DNA from 4 places in the Halobacillus salinarum genome. Region 2 is predicted to be linked to each of the others. Evidence: riboswitches for the same ligand, from Rfam matches in the RefSeq annotation. Region 2 holds a riboswitch; each other region holds the start of a gene.
The links. Region 2 has a riboswitch for S-adenosylmethionine ahead of metE (5-methyltetrahydropteroyltriglutamate--homocysteine S-methyltransferase). Riboswitches for the same ligand answer to the same signal wherever they lie in the genome.
Positions count from the first base shown of each region.

Region 1: linked by a shared signal. The riboswitch ahead of MUN89_RS12680 (homocysteine S-methyltransferase family protein) and the one ahead of metE (5-methyltetrahydropteroyltriglutamate--homocysteine S-methyltransferase) in region 2 are both predicted to bind S-adenosylmethionine.
Region 3: linked by a shared signal. The riboswitch ahead of MUN89_RS00410 (methionine biosynthesis PLP-dependent protein) and the one ahead of metE (5-methyltetrahydropteroyltriglutamate--homocysteine S-methyltransferase) in region 2 are both predicted to bind S-adenosylmethionine.
Region 4: linked by a shared signal. The riboswitch ahead of MUN89_RS21500 (phosphoadenylyl-sulfate reductase) and the one ahead of metE (5-methyltetrahydropteroyltriglutamate--homocysteine S-methyltransferase) in region 2 are both predicted to bind S-adenosylmethionine.

Region 1 covers NZ_CP095073.1:2,458,185-2,463,891, forward strand. Annotated here, with positions in the region: gene MUN89_RS12665 (hypothetical protein) at 54-629, shown strand; gene MUN89_RS12670 (class I SAM-dependent methyltransferase) at 637-1,341, opposite strand; gene MUN89_RS12675 (polysaccharide deacetylase family protein) at 1,476-2,189, shown strand; gene MUN89_RS12680 (homocysteine S-methyltransferase family protein) at 2,246-3,295, opposite strand; SAM riboswitch class I at 3,377-3,482, opposite strand; gene MUN89_RS12685 (NAD(P)/FAD-dependent oxidoreductase) at 3,673-4,560, shown strand; gene nadE (NAD(+) synthase) at 4,872-5,609, shown strand; gene MUN89_RS12695 (cysteine hydrolase family protein) at 5,624-5,707, shown strand, end outside.
Region 2 covers NZ_CP095073.1:1,535,238-1,540,944, reverse strand. Annotated here, with positions in the region: gene MUN89_RS07830 (LacI family DNA-binding transcriptional regulator) at 2-991, shown strand; gene MUN89_RS07825 (hypothetical protein) at 1,042-1,221, opposite strand; gene metE (5-methyltetrahydropteroyltriglutamate--homocysteine S-methyltransferase) at 1,380-3,689, opposite strand; cobalamin riboswitch at 3,848-4,036, opposite strand; SAM riboswitch class I at 4,098-4,209, opposite strand; gene MUN89_RS07815 (sensor histidine kinase) at 4,257-5,707, opposite strand, start outside.
Region 3 covers NZ_CP095073.1:75,814-81,520, forward strand. Annotated here, with positions in the region: gene MUN89_RS00400 (cytochrome d ubiquinol oxidase subunit II) at 1-908, shown strand, start outside; gene glsA (glutaminase A) at 1,026-1,997, shown strand; SAM riboswitch class I at 2,141-2,251, shown strand; gene MUN89_RS00410 (methionine biosynthesis PLP-dependent protein) at 2,331-3,452, shown strand; gene metC (cystathionine beta-lyase) at 3,449-4,636, shown strand; gene MUN89_RS00420 (bifunctional homocysteine S-methyltransferase/methylenetetrahydrofolate reductase) at 4,641-5,707, shown strand, end outside.
Region 4 covers NZ_CP095073.1:4,189,019-4,194,725, reverse strand. Annotated here, with positions in the region: gene MUN89_RS21515 (class I SAM-dependent methyltransferase) at 1-266, opposite strand, end outside; gene MUN89_RS21510 (MarR family winged helix-turn-helix transcriptional regulator) at 444-911, shown strand; gene MUN89_RS21910 (RAxF-45 family protein) at 968-1,075, shown strand; gene abc-f (ribosomal protection-like ABC-F family protein) at 1,173-3,032, shown strand; SAM riboswitch class I at 3,146-3,254, shown strand; gene MUN89_RS21500 (phosphoadenylyl-sulfate reductase) at 3,364-4,083, shown strand; gene cobA (uroporphyrinogen-III C-methyltransferase) at 4,168-4,944, shown strand; gene MUN89_RS21490 (sirohydrochlorin chelatase) at 4,948-5,697, shown strand.

The DNA of each region.
Region 1 (5,707 bases), 920 kb from region 2:
TTTCATAATGCAGGAAAAGGGTATGTAAAAATATGGATGTTAGGGGGTGGAAGATGCTCAGCAAAAAAGAACTGTGGAAGCTGCGGGTTGTAGAGCTCGTACAGATCAATATAGGAATATTATCCGTAATCGTTCTTTTCAACTGGTATTTTTCAAACGAATATCCCTTATCAATTTTTTGCTGTCTTATAGGAGTAATCTTGCTTGGTTCATTCATTGTATCGAGGTACCGGGAACAAACCGGCAAAGGGTACCGGCCGAAGAGTCTGAAAAAATTGAAAGAATACGAAAAAGAAAAAATGGGAGAAAAAAGGCGGCACCGGCAACATCAAATAGGAACCACGTTCTTTCTCCTATTGGCAGGATTATGCTTTATTCTGCCGTTTATTATAGATCTTCCTGCAAATTACGCTCACCATGACACTGGTAATTATTTATTACAGCTCATTTTTCCTTTGATCGGCTTAAATCTAGGCTCATTTATAAGAGCAAGGCGAATGGACAAGTCTGAAAAAGGACAAGCCTTGAAAACTACATTTGAATCCGGGATGAAAACCTTTGTACTAGGAACAGCAGCCTGGGGAGTCAGTGTAGTAGTCATTGTGATCGCTGTGCTTCTTTTCTCTTAAAAAAAGCTTATTTATAACAACGGTACACACGGCAGCCAATTGGTACATCCGCGCTTGAAATAAAGGCGGCATGCTTTACCCACAGATCATAATGCTCGACACCAATGTTCGCTGAAGGACTGTAATCCTGCTGATCCGCGGCTGCATGGGCGAGCGAGATGTCTTCTGCTTCTATATAAGTGAACCCTTTTTCATACAAAAGATCCTTCCACTCATTCTCACAAAACACCTGTTTCACACCATAGATATCGTGTACTTCTTGCTTTTCACTATCAGACAGCTTATTTTCAGCTGTCATTTCAATCATCAAGAGATGCCCGCCAGGCTTCAAAACCCTGTACAACTCTCCGATAGTTTTTTCAATAGATGTAAAAGAGACGACCGATTCAGATAAAACTAAGTCGAATAAATCACTGTCAAATTCCAGATTCTCAGCGTCTCCCTGGATGATATCCACCCGGCTCAAATGATCTTCAAATCTTTTTTTCGTCTTTTCGATCATAAGAGGATGCTGATCGACTGCAGCTACCCGGCAGCCAAATGTATGAAATAAGTGCCAGGCTGTCTGGCCGGTGCCGCAGCCGATATCGAGCACATACGTTTCAGGGGTGATTTTTTCCTCGTTTAACAAATCCTCCGTCAATGCAAGACCGCCTGGATGAGCGCCACCGATCCCAAATAAAGCTAATAAATCTAAATATTTATTTTCCATCGTTCTCCTCCATCCATCAGTTCACCATACCTTCAACATATGTGAAAAACTGCCCAGCGTGAGAAGAATTTACATTTAAGCAAGCAGGCTCATGGTAAACTAACTACATAAAATTATTTCAAGGGATCGATGAAATGAGAAGCATAAGAATAATCGTCCTAATTCTAATGGGCATCCTATTTTTATCAACAGGGACCTATTATTTAATGAATGCGAGAACCGTGCAGCTTTTTGGCGGGATCACGAGTAAAGTCAGCACAGAAGAAAAGGTCGTCGCCCTGACGTTTGACGACGGTCCTACTCAACTTACCGATTCTCTTCTGCAACTGCTGAACAACTATAAGGCGAAAGCAACTTTTTTTCTTATCGGAAATGAACTGGAAAAGCATATGGACTTTGGAAGGCAAATCGCAGGAGAGGGGCATCAATTGGGGAATCACTCGTACACCCATAAGCGAATGATTTTTAAAAGCCAATGTTTTATTAAAAAGGAAATAGAAAGAACAAATGACTTGATTCGTAAAACAGGTTATGAAGGCGAAATTGATTTTCGTCCGCCGAACGGGAAAAAATTGGCGGGGCTCCCCTATTATTTAAACAAACAAGGAATCGAAACCATTACTTGGAGTCTTGAACCGGATTCTTATTTTGACAAAAATCCGGATAAGCTTAATTATGTAAAAGAGAAGGTAGAGCCTGGTTCAATTATTCTGCTCCACCCAATGTATGATAAAAATGAACTTGAAGTTGTTCAGGGAATTCTGGAGTCGCTTTCCAAGGAAGGCTACCAGTTTGTTACCGTAAACGAACTTCAACAATACGAATCACGAGCTTCTAAGGAAAGTTAATGTAAAAATAACACCACCATAACCCTGAGAACGAAAAGGTTATGGTGGTCTGCTTATTAAGCTCTGGTTTTATAAGCAGTATTCGTTTGATTCAGTGTACTGTCACTGCCAAATAAAAAGTGTTTCTCCATGTCAGGAGAGTAGGTGGAGTTCACTGTTTTTCTTCCTACCGTTTCAGCTACTTCTCTCAGCATACTAGGAGAAGCACCGCAGCATAAACCATAGTAATGCACCCCGGAACGCTGCGCTTCTTTTGCCCATTCTGCTAACTCATACCTGTTGCAGTATAATGGATCAAGTGAAGTCGGGAAAGTGGTCTCCGTTGGAAGGGAGCAGGAACAGCCGCCGTCCGGCAGATTAAAGAAGGTCGGATGTTCTTCTGTTGTCCGGTATGGAATAGGCAGTGCGCCAACGTATCCATCGACGGCCTGAGTAATTCTTTCGATGTAAGGCTGCATCGTAGCAGGACCGCGGAAACAATTCATTCCCACCACTAAAGCCCCTTGTTGTTCAAGGAGGCGGCAAGCTTCTTCTACCTCATAACCATCCCGTAATTTATTTTCTCCCATCACGCCAAAGGTAATGACCGCCGGAAGTCCTTGCTTCTTAATTTCTTCGAGAGCAATTTTTGCTTCTTCGTAGTAATAAAAGGTTTCCCCGTTAACAAAATCGACGCCTTCTTCTTTGCACCAGCTGATCATCTCATGAAACATACTTCGAATGGCCGCTTTTGATTCTTCATCTTCAGGGTCGAACAAATTAGTATTGGAAATATTCCCGGCAACCAGTGCCTCTTCTTCAGGGTGTTCTTCCGCTACTTCCTTGGCCAGCCTGATCGCCTGTCTATTCAACGGCTCAAGTAAATCTTCCTTACCAATAATTCTCATTTTCTCACGGTGCCCGTTATACGTAAAAGCCAGCACCACATCAGAACCAGCAAGCATATAATCCCGGTAAGTCTGTTTTAATGCCTGTGGATTATCAAGTGCCACTTCTGGGACAAATGAGCCCGCCTGCAAATACCCTCTCCGTTCCAATTCAAATAAGTAGCCCTCACCGCAGATTACGGGCCCATCCTGCAATCTTTCTTCTAGAGTTCGCTTCATTACTATCCACACCTTTCCAAAAAATAAAACAGTCACTCTTCTTAAAATAAGAAGAGTGACTGAAATAATCATCAAATCCTCCTCTTATCTTCCAGATTAAGTAATCTGTAGGATTTGGCACCTTTTCAAAAAATGAAAGGTTGCCGGGCATCAAAGGGCCTAGTCCCTCCGCCGCTCTTGATAAGAGTCTTTATAAATTTGGCTTGCTAGAAATTATAGCGGGGGAGAAATTAGTTGTCAATCCATTTTCAAAAGATTTTGAAACGTAAAAAATTGGATTATAAAGTTAAAAAGGCAGCTCCTGCCCAGCGAATAAGGTGGGCTTGTCGAGGCAAAGTAAGAGGACCAACACTATAATTTTCAGGAGTGAAAGACAAGTGTACGATACAATTATTGCAGGAGCGGGCATCGCAGGTCTACAGGCCGCCATTCAATTAGGACGATACAATCGAAAAGTGCTGGCGATCGATTCGAACGATGGCAGGTCAACTCTATGCAGAAACTATCACAACATTTTAGGTTTCCCTGATGGAATCAGCGGTATGGAGTTGAGACAACTGGGACGTGCCCAGGCTGAACAATTTGGGGTGAAATTCTGTCTTGAAACGGTTGAATCGGTCCATCAAAATGGAAGGCATTTCTTAGTAAAAACGAACCTATGTTCCTACGAAGCAAAAACCGTTGTTCTTGCCACAGGAATCAAGGATAACCTTCCTGACTTTGAGGGATTGCGTGATTGTTTAGGTATATCGGTTTATGTATGTCCGGATTGTGATGGTTTTGAAATTACGAAGAAAAAAACCATCGTAATTGGATCGGGAGAAACAGGGGCAAGAATGGCTTGCACATTAAAGTATTGGAGCAACGACATCGTATTGATCAACCACGGACGAAAAGTCATTCCTCATGAGCTTGAGAAGGAATTAAAAGAGAAGAATATTCAACTTTATGAAACAAAAATAAATACGCTTATCCAAGAAAATGGGTATGTTCATAAAGTAGAGACGATGGAGGGGACAGTGATAACAGGGGAGCGGGCTTTTGTCGCAATGGGAGGAAACGAAGTTCGTTCAGACCTCGCGAAACAGATTGGAGCAGAGGTGAAAGAAAATCAGCACATTTTCGCGGATTCCAGAACGAAAATGACAACCGTAGAAAACGTTTGGGCCATCGGTGATATCGGCGAGCACTCTGAATTAGTAACCGCGGCCATGGGGGAAGGATCCATTGCTGCGATATGGGTTCATAAAAAACTTTTACAATAGTCAGTGAGAATCGTGGAGAAGTTTGATCAGCTTCAGGTAAAGGCTTGGAATACAGATTATACGATTGCAGACAAGGTGATATCCGCCATCAGATGCAGGTACGGATGTAAGATTTCAAGCGACATTTTATGATTAAAAAGGAAAAATTTAAAAGTTACTGGGTTTCATCTGGCGAAATCAACCTTCTTAAACAGCTGAAAGTTTTTGGAGAATAAGATTACCAGCCTGTTGTTCAACCTTTCTTTATGTTTATATTTTTCAAAAAAAGGAACATACCTTTTTATAGGATGAAAAGGAAGGAGTTTTTTCAAGTGGAAAAACAAGTGGAACAGCTGACCAAATGGCTTCAAAGTAAAGTCAAGGAAGCAGGTGCTGACGGTGCACTCGTCGGAGTAAGCGGCGGGATTGATTCAGCAGTCGTTTCCTTTCTCATTAAACGCGCTTTCCCTGAACAGTCCTTAGGAGTTCTGATGCCGATTAATAAAAAAGTAGAGGATCAGAGCGATGCGCTTGCTGTCGTCGAAAAAGCAGGATTAGATTATATTGGAATAGAATTAACAAAGCCTTATAAAGAAACGTTTTCAGCTGTGAAAGACAGCCTTGTAGAAAAAGGAGATTGGAACGATTCAAAATCACAGCTCGGCGGTGCTAATCTTCAGGCGAGACTGCGGATGAGCACTCTCTACACAGTGGCAAACAACTACAATTATTTAGTCATCGGTACTGATAACGCTGCAGAAGATTACACTGGCTATTTTACGAAATATGGAGATGGAGGCGTTGACTTAGTCCCACTGATTCATATGCGTAAAGAACAAGTCAGGCAGATGGGGGAAGCCCTTGGGATACCTGATTCCGTCCTTCATAAACAGCCTAGTGCAGAGCTTTGGGAAGGGCAGTCTGATGAAGAAGAGCTGGGTCTAAGCTATGATACCATTGATGCTTTCTTAAAAGGAGAGCAGGTGGATACAGAAGACGAAAAGAAATTAAAAGAGCTCCATAGCAAAACAGAACATAAACGCCAGGTTCCAGCGGGTCCGGATCTATAAGGAAGGTGAAGATCGTGCCACAGGATACAGCGCTTCTCATAATCGATATGGTGAACAAAATGAATTTTGAAGGCGGAGAAAATCTCTTTGACAACACG
Region 2 (5,707 bases):
TATGGGAGTTACCATTAAAGATATAGCCAAAAAAGCGGGGGTAAGTTATTCCACCGTTTCTAAAGCACTCAGAGACAGCCCGCTTGTTCAGAAGCCGACGAAAAACAAAATCATGGCGATCGCAGAAGAACTAGGGTACCAGCCGAATATTGCGGCCAGAAGTCTCGTATCAAAAAAATCCTGGGTCGTTGGAGTGGTTTGGCCATCAGTGGAACGGATGACACTATCCGCATTGATTACAAAGGTAAATAAAGAACTCGAGGAAAAGCAATATACGACTGTCCTTTCCATTAATGAGATCGATTCAGCCATCCAAACCTTTCAGCGTTTTCAAGTAGATGCCATACTGGTTTTTCGTGATCAGGCAAACAGCCCGTTTGAATTAGAGGCCCTGGATACGAACATTCCCATTCTTTTTTATGGAACACAATCCGATCAAGTCTCTCCAGTCGTGGATGTAAACCGAAAAAAAGCGATTGAGCTTGCTGTCGAGCATCTTTCAAAGCTTGGCCATAAAAAAATGGCTTATATCGGAAATCTGGGTGAAAAGGATACGCTGCAGCAGGAAAAGGTACAGACTTTTCAGCACATGCTTGTTCGAAAAGGGATCGAGTCTGGCGGGATCCCTTTATTAAATGGGCTCGAAGCATCGGAAGGCTATAGAGCGGGCAGACAAATCATTCAAGCAGCTTCCCCGCCTACTGCAATATTGAGCGGAAGTTATGATTTGACTCGAGGACTGTTTCAAGCGTTGCATGAAGCAGGTCTATCTGTTCCCCAGGATATTTCTATAGCCAGTTATGATCATGTCCCACAAATGCTGGAATTTGATCCGCCTGTAACCAGTGTCGGGGTGCCAATTGAAAAAGTCGCTGAAGAAATCGCCGCGATTTTGCTCCGTATGATTGACCAAACTGATGTCCAGCAAACCTATTTACTAGACCCGGAGCTCGCTGTCCGGACTTCCACACGGCACAGAATAAACCAGTAGAGACTAAGCTCTACTGGTTTATTTTCATATCTAAACGGATGATTTTTTTATTAAAGGTTTTCGGGCTTGGAGGCTTCATTGCCAGCCCCATGTTCAATATAATCCTGTTCAAGCATAGTCCTGTCTTTCATTGACAGATTCGCTTCCTGAGCTTCACGCTTGCCTCTTTTTTCAAAGTAGATCGCTACTGTAATGATTGCTGCTGGAATTAATAACAACAGCCACATCATCGAGATCCCCTCCTAGGGTTAAATTGGATTACGGTTATTATATTCCCGCTGAACTGGTTTATACTCCAATTTAACAGGAAACAGGGACAGGGACTGATTTCCTGTAATAAACCTGCCGTTTTTGTCATCTCATTGTAAGCGTTTCCGATACTTTAGGCCTACCTGGCTTTCGTCGAATTCGTCAGCTTGATCTCTTCTCTTTTTAGACGGGCAGCTTCGGTCATATTTTTGAGAGACTCTACCGTTTCCTTAATGTTTCTTGTTTTAAGCCCACAATCCGGGTTCACCCAAAACTGCTCGGGATCAAGCACTTGTAGAGCGCGGGTGATACTCTTTTCCATTTCTTCCACAGGTGGTATTCTAGGACTGTGAATATCATACACGCCAAGTCCAATTCCCTTGTCGTAATGGTCGTTCTCAAAAGCAGCTACTAAACCACCGTGACTTCTAGCCGCTTCAATAGAAATCACATCAGCATCCAGTTGATCAATCGTATCCATGATGTCATTAAAGTTCGAATAGCACATATGGGTATGGATTTGAGTCTCATCTTTAGCTAAGGTTGTCGTAAGTTTAAAAGCGTACACTGCTTCAGCTAAATATTTTGCCTGCTTTTCCACTTTTAAAGGCAGACCTTCCCGTAAAGCAGGCTCATCGACTTGAATCATATGAATATCCCGCTCTTCCAAGGCATGGATTTCTTTCTGCAAAGCTAAAGCGATCTGTCTATTCACATCAAATTTACTCACATCATTCCGGACGAATGACCAGTTAGTAATCGTAACAGGACCAGTAAGCATGCCCTTAAGCGGTTTATCCGTCAAGGATTGAGCAAACGCAATCTCTTCAACCGTCATCGGTTCTTTCCAATAGACATCTCCATAGACAACTGGAGGCTTTACACATCTTGAACCGTAAGACTGTACCCAGCCAAAACGGGTAAACGCAAATCCACCGAGCTTTTCTCCGAAAAATTCAACCATATCATTCCGTTCAAATTCTCCATGAACGAGTACATCCAAACCGATGGTTTCCTGACAGGAGACCCATTCGGAAATGTTTCTCTCGATAAACTCTTTGTATTCTTCGTTACCCCAATCTCCTTTTCTCCATTTAGAACGGGCCTGACGAATTTCTTTCGTTTGGGGAAGACTTCCAATTGTTGTTGCAGGCAGTAAAGGAAGTCGAAAAAATTCCTCGTGCACCTTCTTACGACGGCTGTATGGAAGCTTGCGTCCAGGAGTTCTCGTATTCCAATCGGACACTTCCTGTTTGACGTCTCCGCGGTTCCGTTCTTCTGACTGCTTTAAGGCGTCCAATTGCCGCCATTGATCGTCTATCACCGGTTCGATGCTTGCTTTTCCTTCATTCAGTCCCTTGGTAAGTATGGTTACTTCCTCAAGCTTTTCATCGGCAAAGGCAAGAGCTCCCTTTAATAACGGCGGCAGGGAATCTTCCGTTTCAATAGTAACTGGGGTATGGAGCAAGCTGCAGGAAGGCTGAATAATCAGCTGGTCTGAATCAACACATTCAGCAAGCTTCTCTAAGTATTCGAATCGATCGTTTAAATCAGCCTTCCACACGTTGCGTCCATCGATCATGCCTGCCGCTAACACTTTCTCTTTAGGAAATCCAAATTTTTTCAATTGGGCAAAGTTCGCGCCTTCATCGTGCACAAAGTCGAAACCAATGCCATCGACCGGGAGATTGATGATTTCTTCGTAGCGGTCAACCGCTTCAAAATAGGATTGCAGCAGAAGTTTGACATTGGAAAGCCCACTTGTTATTTCGTGATACACTTCTTTCAAAAGCTCGACTTCCTCGTCAGAAATGGACGTGCTTACTACAGGTTCATCCACCTGAATCCATTCAGCCCCTGCTTCTTCCAAATCTTTAAAGACTTGCATATAGTGAGGAATCAATTGACGCACACAGCTTGCGAAATCGTTTTCTTGATAGCCTTTAGCGAGCTTAACTAAAGTTAAAGGACCTAGGATGACCGGCTTTGTTTTTACATGAAGCTCATTTTTTGCTTCTAAAAAGTAATCAAGCAGCTGGTTATGAGCGACTCGTGGAGCAAAATGGTCTATTTCAGGAACAATATAATGGTAATTGGTATTGAACCATTTCGTCATTTCACACGCTACCGCTTCTTTGCTGCCACGGGCCATGGCAAAATACGTCGCCAAGTCGTCCGTTCCCGTTTCGCTTTTGAATCGGTCTGGAATCAGCCCGAACATGAACGCCGTATCAAGAACGTGATCATACAAGCTGAAATCTCCAACGGGAATGAGATCAATGCCTTTTTCCTTCTGCTTGTTAATGTGAGAAAATCGCTGTTCTTTCATTTCTGTCAAAAGCTCATTTTCTGAAAGTGAACCTTCCCAAAATGCCTCTAACGCTTTTTTCCATTCACGTCTTTCACCAATACGTGGATAACCAAGAGATGAACTCCTCCATTGTTTCATTCCATATGCCTCCATTCTGTTTCAAGCAAGTGAATAAATGATAAAAAAATCTTAAGCATAAAAAAATCTCTCTTCGCAAAGAGAGATTGTTATGAAAAAGGCCTGATCATGCACAGACCTGTCCTGTTTTCACAACACCTCCCTATCCTCGTAGGTTTAGTGACCAACACCAACAGGCAGGTCTCCTGACTTATGATCATCACTTCCTGCGCCTTCCCATCGAGATCGACAGTGACGTGTTGCAGGCAGCTCCCATATACAGTGGCGGGACCGTGCCGGATTTGCACCGGCTTCCCTTTTAAGCTGTTTACAGCAAGATCAACAGCACCTTTGGTTATTCCTATTTACGCGCTGCTAATAAAAAACCTCCCTATCAGCTGTGATAGAGAGGTTTATGCTTCCGCGCGCCTCTCATTTTTCAGAGTGAAAAACACTCTGCAGGATTTAGCACCAGTCCAGCTTAACGCTGGCAGGTTGCCGGGCTTCACAGGGCCAGTCCCTCCGCCGCTCTTAATAAGAGATGATTTTAATGGATTAAAGGAATACTAGCATTTAATCCTTTCCTTGTCAATTGAGGTTTGCCTTTAAAGGCAGGCTGACGGAAAAAGTAGATCCTTGATCAATCGCACTTGTCACACGTACACTTCCTCCATGGGCCTCAACAATGGATTTCGTAATGGAAAGCCCCAGCCCTGCCCCGCCATATTTTCTCGTTCGGGATTCTTCCACACGGAAAAACCGGTCAAAAATATGGTCAAGGTTGTTTTCGCTGATTCCAGGTCCATTATCCTGCACTTTTAATTCAGCACGACCGCGGACAGGCGATAGAGAAACGGTAATCTTCCCTTGGGCATCGTCCGTATGCTGAACAGCATTATGGAAAAGATTCAGCAAAACTTGTTTCATTTTATCTGCATCCATGTTTACATAGACGTCCTCTTTGACTTGGAAGTCAACATGTCGATCTCCTGCTAATAAATGCAGCTGATTTTCCATATCAAGGACAAGCCTTGTAAGGGAAGATGGAACGAGATCAAGTTCTGGCCTCCGATCAAGCTTTGCAAGCAGTAATAATTCTTCGACAAGCTTAATAATCCGCCGCGATTCACCGTGCATACTATTGAGGCCTGTGTATAGCTGATCTTTATTTTCAGCCGCCCCTCTCAGAAGTACTTCTAAATACCCGTGAATAGAAGTGAGCGGCGTACGAAGCTCATGAGAAGCGTCTGCGATAAAGCGCCGCATTTGCTCTTTTGCTTCTTTTTCATGCTCAAAAGAAACCTCCAGCCGCTCCAGCATTTCGTTAAAAGAGTCAGCCAGCCGGTCAATTTCTTCCTGCCCTTGCTGTTCAGGGAGTCTGTCCTTTAAGTTTGCTGCACTAATTTTTTTTACGCCATCTACCATGGCGGACAAAGGCGTAAGAGTCCTCTTCAATACAGAAAAGTAAATGACGATTCCTGCGGCAAACGCTAAAATCGAGAGGACAATAAAGGTGAGCAGCTGGCGCCATAATACCTTTTGCAAACGAGAGGTACTCACGCCCATTTGAATGACGCCTCCAGTTTCTCCATTACGATTATGCATGACTGGTCTGAAAACGATCAATTGTTCCCTGCCTCCAGAATCCTGTACCACCTCGTGTTCGATGGGCTGATGCTTCTGAAGGTTTGCTTGTATTTGCTGAATCGCTTCATCAGAGAGTTCCGGAGCAGCAAGCTTACTATCCTGCAATAGATTGCTGTATGTTCCTTCTTTATTAATAAGGGCCAAAGAAAAATCCTCAATCATTAGAAATCTCGACCGCCCGTCTTCAGGCGGATCGGGGAGTGGTGCCTCGTTCAATATCATTTCCACGGGCATGGACATTAGTTGAGCCCTTACTGTTTCTGCTTCATTTTGATATAAAAAATTCTTCATAACTAAATATTGAACGATGCCAATCATCAATAGGATAAAGGAAAGGATAAACAGCATCCGTGTTAAAAGCTTAGACCTGAGTGAACCTGGTGCTGCCATGC
Region 3 (5,707 bases), 1.5 Mb from region 2:
ATACCAATGCTTCAGTAATCGCGAACCGGTTTCTTTCTCCTACGTGGGAAATCACCAATGTGTTTTTTGTCATTTTAGTCGTTGCTCTCGTTACTTTTTTTCCTTTTGCAACGACGATGCTTGGGAGTCTTTTGCTTGTTCCTGTCGGCCTTGGCCTTATCCTGCTGACCATTCGGACAACTTTTATGGTATTTGCCCACCATGCTCAAAAGTTTAAAAACATTCTAAGGATTACATCAGGAATTACCGGCCTGATGATCCCAGCGCTGCTCGTAAGTATCCTCCCTATTACTTTAGGCGGATTTATCGAATTTGAGAATGGCTACCCTCAGCTCCACTATGGAAATCTGTTTAAAGATCCAACCCTTTATATGCATGTCGCCTTCGGTTTATCTACCGAGCTGTTTATTTCTTCGGTATTTCTAATGGATTATGCTAAAGAAGCAGACGACTGGTCAGCTTTCCAAACATACCGGAGCCACGCGCTTTGGCTCGGCCCTGTATCCATTATTGTTGCTGTGCTCACTATTGCTGCGATGCCTCAGGAAGCCGGCTGGATTGTAAATAAAATACAAGCCAATCCTGACTGGTTTATCGTTTCACTGATCTTTTTTCTTGTAGGATATGGATTTTTATTCGTGAAACGGTATAAAGAATACCGGGGACATCCACGGCCGGCCGTTATCTTAATCATGCTGCAATACGGAGCAGCGATTTATGCGTACGGATCTGCCCATCTTCCCTACTTAGTGTACCCTCATTTAACCGTGGAAGAAGGATTTACGAACCCTACTATTTTTTATCAGCTGCTGGTTGTTTACGGTATTGGCTTCGCCATTCTCATCCCAGGTTTCATCCTGTTCTGGAAACTTTTCTTAAAGGATCGCCGCTATTTAAAACAGGAATAAAGATTTGAAGCTATCGGGATGATCGATGGCTTTTTCCCTTTGTCCTTCGATTATAGAAGCTGATGGCTGGGTAATTTAACAGAAATGACTATTTTTTCTAAGTAAGGAGTATGGATAATGCATAAGCTTAATAACGACTACTTAGAGGACGCTGTAGAAGACAGCATGCCGTTTGCTGCCCAAGGAGAAGTGAACACTTCCCTTCCTGATTTAGATGGCACAAAAAAAGACCTGCTTGGAGTCACGATCCTAACCACAGACCAACAAAAGTTTACAGGAGGAAACTGGGAGCAAACTGTCCCTATGCAGAGTACTTCAAAAATTATTTCACTCATGCTTGCTCTGCACGACTTTGGTAAGGACCGTGTGTTTCAAGCTGTAGGCATGGAGCCGATGGGCGATTTTTTCAACTCGATCAGCCAGCTTGAATCCTATGATACAAGTAAACCCTTTAACCCAATGATTAATGCCGGAGCGATAGCCGTCTCCGCCTTGATTAAAGGACACAATAATAATAACCGCTTTGAACGCTACCTCCACTTTCTTCAACGTGTGACCGACAACCAGGAACTCCATTTGAACGAACAAGTTTATGAAGCAGAAAAAGCTAACGGGGCAAGAAACAGGGCACTTGCTTATTTCATGGAAAGCGTTGGTACTTTAATAACCGATGTGGAAGAAGCTCTGGATCTTTATTTTCGAATTAATTCGGTGATGATGAATTGTGATGACTTTGCAAAGGTCGGGTTGTTTTTGGCGAGAGGGGGAAGAGCTCCGGATAACGATGAAAAATTGATACCCGCTAACCATCTGCGTACCGTTAACGCCATAATGATGACTTCCGGCATGTACAATTCTTCCGGACGGCACGCAGTAGAAGTGGGATTCCCTTGTAAAAGCGGCGTTTCAGGCAGTATTATCGGGGTGGTTCCCGGGTTGATGGGCATCGGGATTGTCGGGCCAGCCATAGATGAAAAAGGCAACAGTACGGCAGGTGGTGCGCTGCTCCGGAAACTGTCGCAGGATTTGGAGCTGAACTTATTCGGGGATGGCCATATTTATGGAAGAGGAATATCGGGCGGCGTTTAACCTTCTGTCTTGTCTTTAAGAAAAAAGAAAAGAATGAATTCTTTATTAAAAATTCAAATAATTCGCTCTGTTCTGTTGTAAAATGATAAAAAGTAGTGTAGATTAGTGAGAAAGCTTTTTAATTAAACAAGTTCATAGTATTTCTCTTATCAAGAGAGGCAGAGGGACTGGCCCGGCGAAGCCTCAGCAACCACTGGTTTGACCAGAATGGTGCTAACTCCAGCAAGTTGATTCATCAACTTGGAAGATAAGAAGAAGGACCCTTACATTCCAAAGTCTTCTTCTTATAGAAGGCTTTTTTTATTTTTATAAAATCACTAAAGGAGAATGATCATGACTACCCCTCATACAGAAACGCAATTTGTGCATACAGGAAAAAATAATGGGGATCCATCGGGTTCCATCAATGCACCCGTACATTTTTCTACTCCCTATCAGCATAAGGGCATCGGAGAATCGACCGGCTTTGACTATGCAAGAACCGGCAACCCGACGCGTGCGATTCTGGAGCGAACGATGGCAGAAATTGAAGGCGGCGATGCAGGCTATGCGTTCAGTTCAGGTATGGCAGCTATCCAAACGGTTGTTTCCCTATTTACTTATCAAGATGAAATTCTCGTTTCGGAGGATTTGTATGGAGGAACCTATCGATTGTTTGAACACGTCCGCAAGCAGTCGGGGGTCAATTTTCGTTACTGTGGGAGCGACAACTTAGGGGCATTGGAAGAACAGATCACGGATAAAACAAAAGCCATTTACGTGGAAACCCCAACTAACCCTTTAATGCACGTCGCTGACATTCCCAGCATTTCAAAAATCTCTAAAAAGCATAACCTGCTGCTTATCGTTGATAACACCCTTTTTACCCCTTATATCCAAAAACCTTTACAGGAAGGGGCAGACATCGTCATCCACAGTGCGACCAAATACCTTGGCGGTCATAATGACGTCTTAGCCGGGCTGGTTATCGGCAAAGGCAAAGAGCTATGCGAACAGCTGGGCAGCTATCAAAATACTGCCGGTGCCGTATTATCCCCGTTTGATTCGTGGCTTTTGATGAGAGGGATGAAAACACTGGCCTTAAGGATGCGCCAACATGAAGAGAATGCTAAAGCAGTCGTTGAATTTTTGCAGAACCACCGTGCAGTTACCCACGTCCTCTACCCGGGCCGTGGTGGAATGGTTTCATTCAGACTCGAATCTGAACACTGTGTGGATCCTTTTCTCAGAAGTCTTAAAGTGATTACGTTTGCGGAGAGCTTAGGAGGAGTCGAAAGCTTTATTACCTATCCTGCTACACAGACCCACGCGGATATACCAGAAGAAAAGCGCACGAGCTACGGAGTCTGCAACCGACTGCTTCGTTTTTCCGTAGGAGTCGAGCATATTGACGACTTACTTGGAGATCTCAATCAGGCATTAACTCAATTGGTAAAGGAGGAACTTATCCAATGACGGAACAACATTCATTTCAAACACGTCTTTTGCACAGTAAGCACAAATTCGATCCAGAAACGGGGGCGGTCAGCGTCCCGATTCAGCAGGCGTCTACGTTCCACCAGCAGGACTTTGACCAACCTGGCAAATATGACTACAGCCGGTCCGGAAATCCGACGCGCGAGGCGCTAGAAGAAACGATTGCAAGTCTCGAGGGAGGCTCTTACGGTTTTGCTTTCGCTTCGGGGATGGCAGCTATTTCCACATCATTCATGCTGCTGTCGCAAGACGATCATGTCGTGATCTCTGAGGATGTATATGGCGGTACGTTCCGGATGATTCGAGATGTACTGACTAAGTTTGGAATCGATCACAGCTTTGTAAACATGACTGATTTGCATGCCGTGGCTACTGCTATCAAGCCGAACACAAAGGTTGTGTACATTGAGACACCATCGAACCCGTTATTAAACATTACCGATATCCGTGCGGTATCCAAGCTTGCCAAAGCTCACGGCTGCTTAACCTTTGTCGATAATACATTTATGACTCCTGCTCTGCAGAAGCCAATAGAACTCGGTGCAGATGTCGTGCTTCACAGTGCGACGAAATTTATCGCCGGCCATAGCGATGTTGTGGCCGGGCTCGCCGTCGTAAATAATGAGAGGCTTGCCGACCAGCTGGGGTTTTTACAAAATGCCTTCGGATCGATTCTTGGAGCCCATGACTGCTGGCTCGTCCTTCGAGGACTTAAAACCCTTCATTGCCGCTTGAAGCAGTCTTCTGAGTCAGCTTTTAAAATCGCATCGTATTTGACCCAGCATCCAAAAGTAGAAGAAGTGTATTATCCCGGCTTCACATCGCACCCAGGCGCTTCCACACATTCTTACCAGTCCGGAGGCCCTGGCGCTGTGTTATCCTTCAGACTGAAAGATGAAGCAGCCGTCAAAGATTTTTCCAAGCACTTGGAAATCCCGGTTTTTGCTGTAAGTCTCGGGGCAGTGGAATCGATTCTTTCCTACCCTGCCCGCATGTCCCATGCCTCTATGCCTCGCGAAGAACGCTTGAAACGTGGTATCACAGACGGCCTCCTCCGTCTTTCTGTCGGACTGGAGCAGCCGGAGGATTTAATTCGTGATTTCGAAACGGCTCTCAATCAGGTGGAAGATCTTCCACTTGCAGCCGCAAAGGTAGGTGGTTAAATCTATGAAACTAATAGATGCACTAAACGAGCGGACGTTGATCGGTGATGGAGCGATGGGAACGCTATTGTATTCTTACGGCATTGACCAATGTTTTGAAGAGCTGAACCTTTCCCATGCCAAGGAAGTACTGAATGTTCACAAAGCCTATGTTCACGCAGGTGCCGAAATTATTCAGACGAATACGTATGGAGCTAACTACGTGAAGCTTGCCCGTTATGGATTGGAAGAGCAAGTAAAGGAAATCAATACGGCTGCCATCAAGCTTGCTAAACAGGCGGCGGGAGATCAATGCTATGTTGCGGGAACTGTCGGCGGTATCCGCGGAATCCAAAAACAAACCACCTCCCTTGAAGAAATAAAGCGAAGCTTTCGTGAACAGCTCTATTGCATGCTGTTCGAACAAGTCGATGCCATCCTTTTTGAAACCTATTTTGACTTGGAAGAACTGCTTGCAGTTCTGCACATCGCCAAAAAAGAAACCGATTTGCCTGTTATTGCTCAAGTATCCATGCATGAACCTGGTGTACTCCAAGACGGAACTCCGTTAAACGAAGCTTTGGAATTAATTGAAAATAACGGTGCAGATGTCATCGGGGTAAATTGCCGCCTTGGTCCCTATCATATGATCCAGGCACTGGAGGACGTGCCCCTCCCTGATAAAGCCGTACTTTCTGCTTATCCAAATGCCAGTCTTCCGGATTATGATGACGGAAGATTAATCTACCCGACTGATCCCGAATATTTCAAAAAAAGCGCCTTGGCTTTATACGAGCAGGGAGCCCGGCTGATCGGAGGGTGCTGCGGCACAACTCCAGAACATATTGAAGCCATTGCTGCTTCCGTTAAAGGGAAAGCACCCATTCAATCTAAAACCGTGCCGGAAAAGAAAGTTCAGCCTAAAACCGAAGTCCAGGTAAAGGAGCGCAGCCCCCAACTTCATGAAATCGCAGCCGAACGACGTGCGATTATAGTGGAATTAGATCCGCCGAAGCGGCTTCGCACCGAGCGTTTCTTTGAAGGAGCAAAAGCGTTAAAAGAAGCCGGTGTGGACTCGGTTACGCTTGCCGA
Region 4 (5,707 bases), 1.6 Mb from region 2:
TCAAACCGGGACTTTGGATGGTAATACCTTCCTCTGGCGTATTCAAGGATCTCCTCATCAATATCCACACCAATGATTTCTTCAATTTCGCTTTTACATTCCTTAGCAATCATGTGTGTGCCATAGCCGGATCCGCAGGAAAGGTCAAGAACTCGGCCTTTCATATAAGCTAATGCGAATTGGTAACGGGCTATATGTTCTAGGAGAAGATTATTAGTCGGTTTCATAAATTCGGGAATGACGCGTTCTCCAGTATCTTTTACCAATTCGTGTCACCGCTTTCTGTATGGTAAAATAGGGAATCGTATTCATTATGACACAACCATTGGAGGAAACCAAAAATCACCCTTCAAAATACAGCTCGTTTACGAAAGTTGACAGTGTAAAATCACTCTATCTATACTAACCTTATTAGCAGCCTACCTAGAAAGGACGCGAGTAGCATGACCGATCAAAATCTCTACCGCCAGAAAAAAGAAGACCCCTCATTGAAATTATTTGTCGTATTATCAAAAGCACAGCGTTCCATTGCCGACTTAGTGAAGGATGATATTCAGCGTTATGACTTGAACCCAACGGAGTTCGGAGTGCTTGAGCTGTTATACCATCAAGGCGACCAGCCGCTCCAAAAAATTGGAGAGAAAATTCTTTTAGCCAGCGGCAGCATTACTTACGTGGTGGATAAATTGGAAGAAAAAGGGTATCTTGAACGGATTCCCTGCCCAGAAGACCGAAGAATTACATTTGCTTCCATTACTGAAAAAGGCAGAGAATTGCTGCACAGCATTTTTCCTGATCATTGGAAACAGATTGAAGCGATCACTGCAGGGCTGTCTGAAGAAGAGAAGAAGCAGGCCATTAATCTTCTGAAGAAACTCGGTACGTATGCGGACCAAAAAAAGCCTAGATAAGCATTTATCTTTACGTTATAATGAGAGTAATTCTAAAGACAAAAGGGGGTATGAAGATGTTTCCGAAGCACGCGATTGATCAGAAGCTTTTGCATTTCATCCGTGCGATTTTTCATGAAGCAACTGTACAAGGGACACGTATGTCCACTTTTACAGTTGAATAATGAAAAGGAAACGTCTCATACCTGAATTTATATTTGTTTGGACTAAAGTCAGAGGTAACGGGACCTCTGGCTTTTTTTGTCTTTAGGAGGAATGAAAATGTTAATTACTTTAAAAAATGCTTATAAAATTGTTGGGGGAAATGAATTATTTCAAGCACTGAACTTTGAACTGCAAGCAGGGCAGAAAGCCGCGCTGGTAGGAAGAAATGGCAGCGGTAAGTCAACACTGTTTCGTCTGCTGACTAAGGAGGAGTCCTTAGATGGCGGTGACTTGTTCATACAAAAAGGGCTATCGATCGGCTACCTGCATCAGATTCCAGAAGAACGGAATGATACGGGCTATGACTATTTGAAGTCCGCTTTTCATGCTCTTCAACAAATGATGGAAGAAATGAAGAAATTAGAGACAGCGATGCTTGACCCGGAACAGATGGAGAAAGCCTTAAAACAATATGGGGAATTGCAGGATCGCTTTACCAGGGCTGGAGGGTATGAAATGGAATCCATGATCAGCCAGGTAGCTCAAGGATTAAATATCCAGTCTCTGCTGAACCAATCGTGCAGACATTTGAGCGGGGGAGAAAAGACAAAACTCGGCTTAGCCAAAATTCTTTTGGAAAAACCAGGTTTGCTTTTACTTGACGAGCCGACCAACCATTTGGATTTACAAGCCATTGAGTGGCTGGAAGGCTATATTCAACAGTATCATGGGACCGTCTGTATGATTTCGCATGACCGGTCTTTCCTTGATCATACAGTGGATGGCATTATGGAGATTGAATCAGGAGAAATTGACCGTTACAAAGGGAATTATTCTTCTTATGAAAAGCAGAAAGAAGAAAAGCTGCTGGCAGAGTTTCATCAATACCAGGAGCAGCAGAAAAAGATAAAAAAAATGAAAGAAGCCATTAAACGTTTAAGGCAATGGGCAAATGAAGCAAATCCTCCAAATGAAAAATTGTTTAAGAAAGCCAAAAGCATGGAGCGTGCCCTTGAACGAATGGAAAAAATCGACAAACCGCTCATCGACCCAAAAAAAATGAATTTAACTTTCCATACCAAAGATCGAATGGGCAAAGACATTATAGTCGCTGAAAAGCTTCACAAAAGCTATGCTTCAAGAAATATTTTGGCTGATCTTGATTTACACATTCGATATAGGGACCGGCTTGCGATTGTTGGAGAAAACGGGTGCGGAAAATCCACCTTATTAAAGTTGTTATTAAAAGTTGAGAAACCAGATCAAGGAACCATTCGCACAGGCCCATCTGCAAAGTTTGGCTATCTAGCTCAAAATCCGCTTCAAGACAATGATGAACACGTGCGGATGATTGATTATTTCAGAAGCTTTATTCGAGTAACTGAAGGACAGGCGCGGCATATATTAGCTGGCTTTATGTTTTATGGATATGATGTTTTTAAAAAAATCGGGCAGCTTAGCGGTGGAGAACGGATGCGGTTAAAGTTAGCTATATTTATGCATCAAGGGATTAATGTTCTCGTGCTTGATGAACCGACGAATCATTTGGATATTGATTCCCAGGAAGTCCTCGAAGACGCCGTTCAAGGTTTTGAAGGTACGGTCATATGCGTTTCCCACGACCGTTATTTCTTGAATCAATGCTTTAACGAAACGGCTTATTTAGTAAACGGACAGCTCCACAGGTATTTTGGAAGCTATGAAGAAACGAATCATCATTGGAACGCGCTTTTAGAAGAACAAAAGTCTGTGACAGTAAAGAAAGAAGCTGTGAAGGCGGCGATTAAGCCGGAATCTCCCTCCAGCCGGCCGGAAAGTCTCGAAGTCCAGATCGAAGAAAAGGAGCAGCAATTGGCGCTTATTGAGGAAGAAATGGAAAGAAAGACTTCAAGCTCCGACATTGAAAAGCTTGAAAAAGAAAAAAGAGCACTCGCTCAAGACATCGATAAATTATACGAACGATGGATGGAAGCCTGATTCGGTAAATGGATAAAAACAGGAAAAACAGCATTCTCTGTACAAGCTGTTGACATTTTGTTCAATTCATCATATGATAACCATCATTAACTAAATCATCGAACTACAATGATTTCTTATCCAGAGAGGTGGAGGGATAGGCCCTTGGAAGCCTCGGCAACAGGTTTATGATCAAACACTGTGCTAACTCCTACGGACAAATGATTGTCTGGAAGATAAGAAGAGCGCCCACTTAGTGACGAACGATAAAGTCCTCTTCTTAATATGATAAGAAGAGGACTTTTTATTGAGAATTAATTCACAGCTCATCTGAGCTTGGAGGGGTAGAAACGTGACAAATAGTATCAGCTATGATCATTTCCCCGGCGATCCTTTTAAACAGTTACAGCCTGTAGATGAAACAAAAGGGGCAGCCGAGGTGTTAAAGTGGGCGTATGATTCATTTGGAGATTCGATTGTGTATGCCTGCAGCTTTGGGGCAGAAGGAATTGTTTTAGTTGATTTAATCTCAAAAGTCAAAGAAAATGCAAGGGTTGTATTTCTTGATACAGGTGTACATTTTAAAGAAACCTATGAATTAATTGACAAAGTCAAGGAAAAATATCCTAAGCTTCAAATAGAAATGAAAAAACCGTCATTAACCATCGATGAACAATCAGAGAAATATGGTCCCGCCTTATGGGAGCGAAACCCAAACCAGTGCTGTTATTTAAGAAAAGTGAAGCCGTTGGAAGAAGTACTGACAGGAGTTCCTGCCTGGATTTCCGGCCTTCGACGAGAACAGTCGCCGATCCGTAGTAAAACGGATTTTATTAACAAAGATGATCGTTTTAAATCCTTAAAGGTGTGCCCGCTTATTCACTGGACTTGGGATGATGTATGGTCTTATATCCGACTAAACGGGTTGCCTTACAACGAATTGCATGATCAAGGCTATCCGAGTATCGGCTGCCAGCCATGTACTTTCCCAACGGGGAGTCTGGAGGATTCCAGGGAAGGCCGATGGAGCGGCTTTGACAAAACCGAATGCGGTCTCCATGGAAGAGAGTGATCTTTAGAAGTTTTCGGTCCGTTCATTTCATAGAGTAGTAATAAACAGCGATTTTCAAAATCATTTTAAGGATGGAGTGGAATCATGAGAAAAGTATTTTTAGTTGGAGCAGGTCCTGGTGATCCGGAACTAATCACTGTCAAAGGTTTAAAGGCCATTCAGAAAGCAGACGTCGTATTATATGACCGACTTATCAATGAAGAGCTTTTAACTTATGCAAAACCGGAAGCAGAGCTTGTGTACTGTGGAAAAAGCCCCGATAACCACTCTTTCAGTCAAGAAGATATTAATAAGCTGTTATGTAATTACGCGACTCAAGGGAAAACCGTGACCAGGCTGAAGGGGGGAGACCCATTCATCTTTGGACGTGGAGGAGAAGAAGCGGAGGAGTTAGCCAAGCGGAAAATTCCTTTTGAAATCGTGCCTGGGATCTCCTCTGGATCTGCCGCACCTGCCTATGCCGGAATTCCTCTTACTCATAGAGACTTCAGTTCATCTGTGGCGTTCGTTTCAGGAGTAACGAAGTTAGGAGCGGAGGAAGATCAGTACTGGCATCACCTGGCCAAGAGTATTGATACGCTGTGTATTTATATGGGGGTAAAGAAGCTTCCTGAGATTTGTAATAAATTGATTCAATTTGGACGTCCGGCCACAACACCGATCGCTCTCGTTCATTGGGGAACGACGAACCGTCAGCAAACGGTGGTCGGCACCCTGGCTGATATTTCGGAAAAAATGGATCATATCACTAATCCTTCCATGATTATTGTTGGTGAGGTTGTTACACTAAGAGAGAAGCTGCAATGGTTTGAACAGCTTCATTTGGAAGAGGATTCTAAAACCCAGGCATTTGTAGGATAAGGAGTGACTTACCCATTGCAAGGTGTATTATATGTTAGTCATGGCAGCAGGGTGGAAGCCGCTAAGCAGGAAGCATTGAAGTTTATTGATTTGCTCAAGCATCAAGTAGATGCACCGCTTCAAGAGGGTTGTTTTTTGGAAATAGCAGAGCCGAATATTCATACAGCTGTAGAAAAGCTTGCAGCTGAAGGGGCAACGAATATTGCAGTTGTTCCTCTGCTTTTGCTCGATGCCGGTCACTATTACAAGGATATACCTGCTGAACTGAACGAAATAAAAGCAGAGTACCCGAACCTCACATTTACGTATGGAAAACCGCTGGGAGTTCAGGATCGTTTAGTAGATATCCTTGCTGAAAGGATGAAGGAAGCAAAGGAGCCGATTCATGAAAATGCCCGGATTCTATTAGTAGGCCGGGGAAGCCGAAATCCTAAAACGAGAAGAGACATGGAAGAAATCGGGGAACGGTTGAAAGCAAAAACGAATATTTCCCACCTCGACATTTGTTTTTTAGCAGCTCTCAAGCCTTCTTTTGAACAAGCCCTTGCTCAACTGGAAAAGGTGGATTCACAGCAGGTTTTTATCGTTCCTTATTTGTGGTTTACAGGAGTGCTGATTCAATCCATGAGGAAAAAAGTAGACGAGCTTGGTGAGCGATATGTGTTCTGCGAGTATTTAGGGCACCACCCTTTCATCCAGGAAGCTGCCGTGGATCGTGTTCAAGAGGCATTAGATACAAAAGGAAATCTTTGAAAGATTGGTT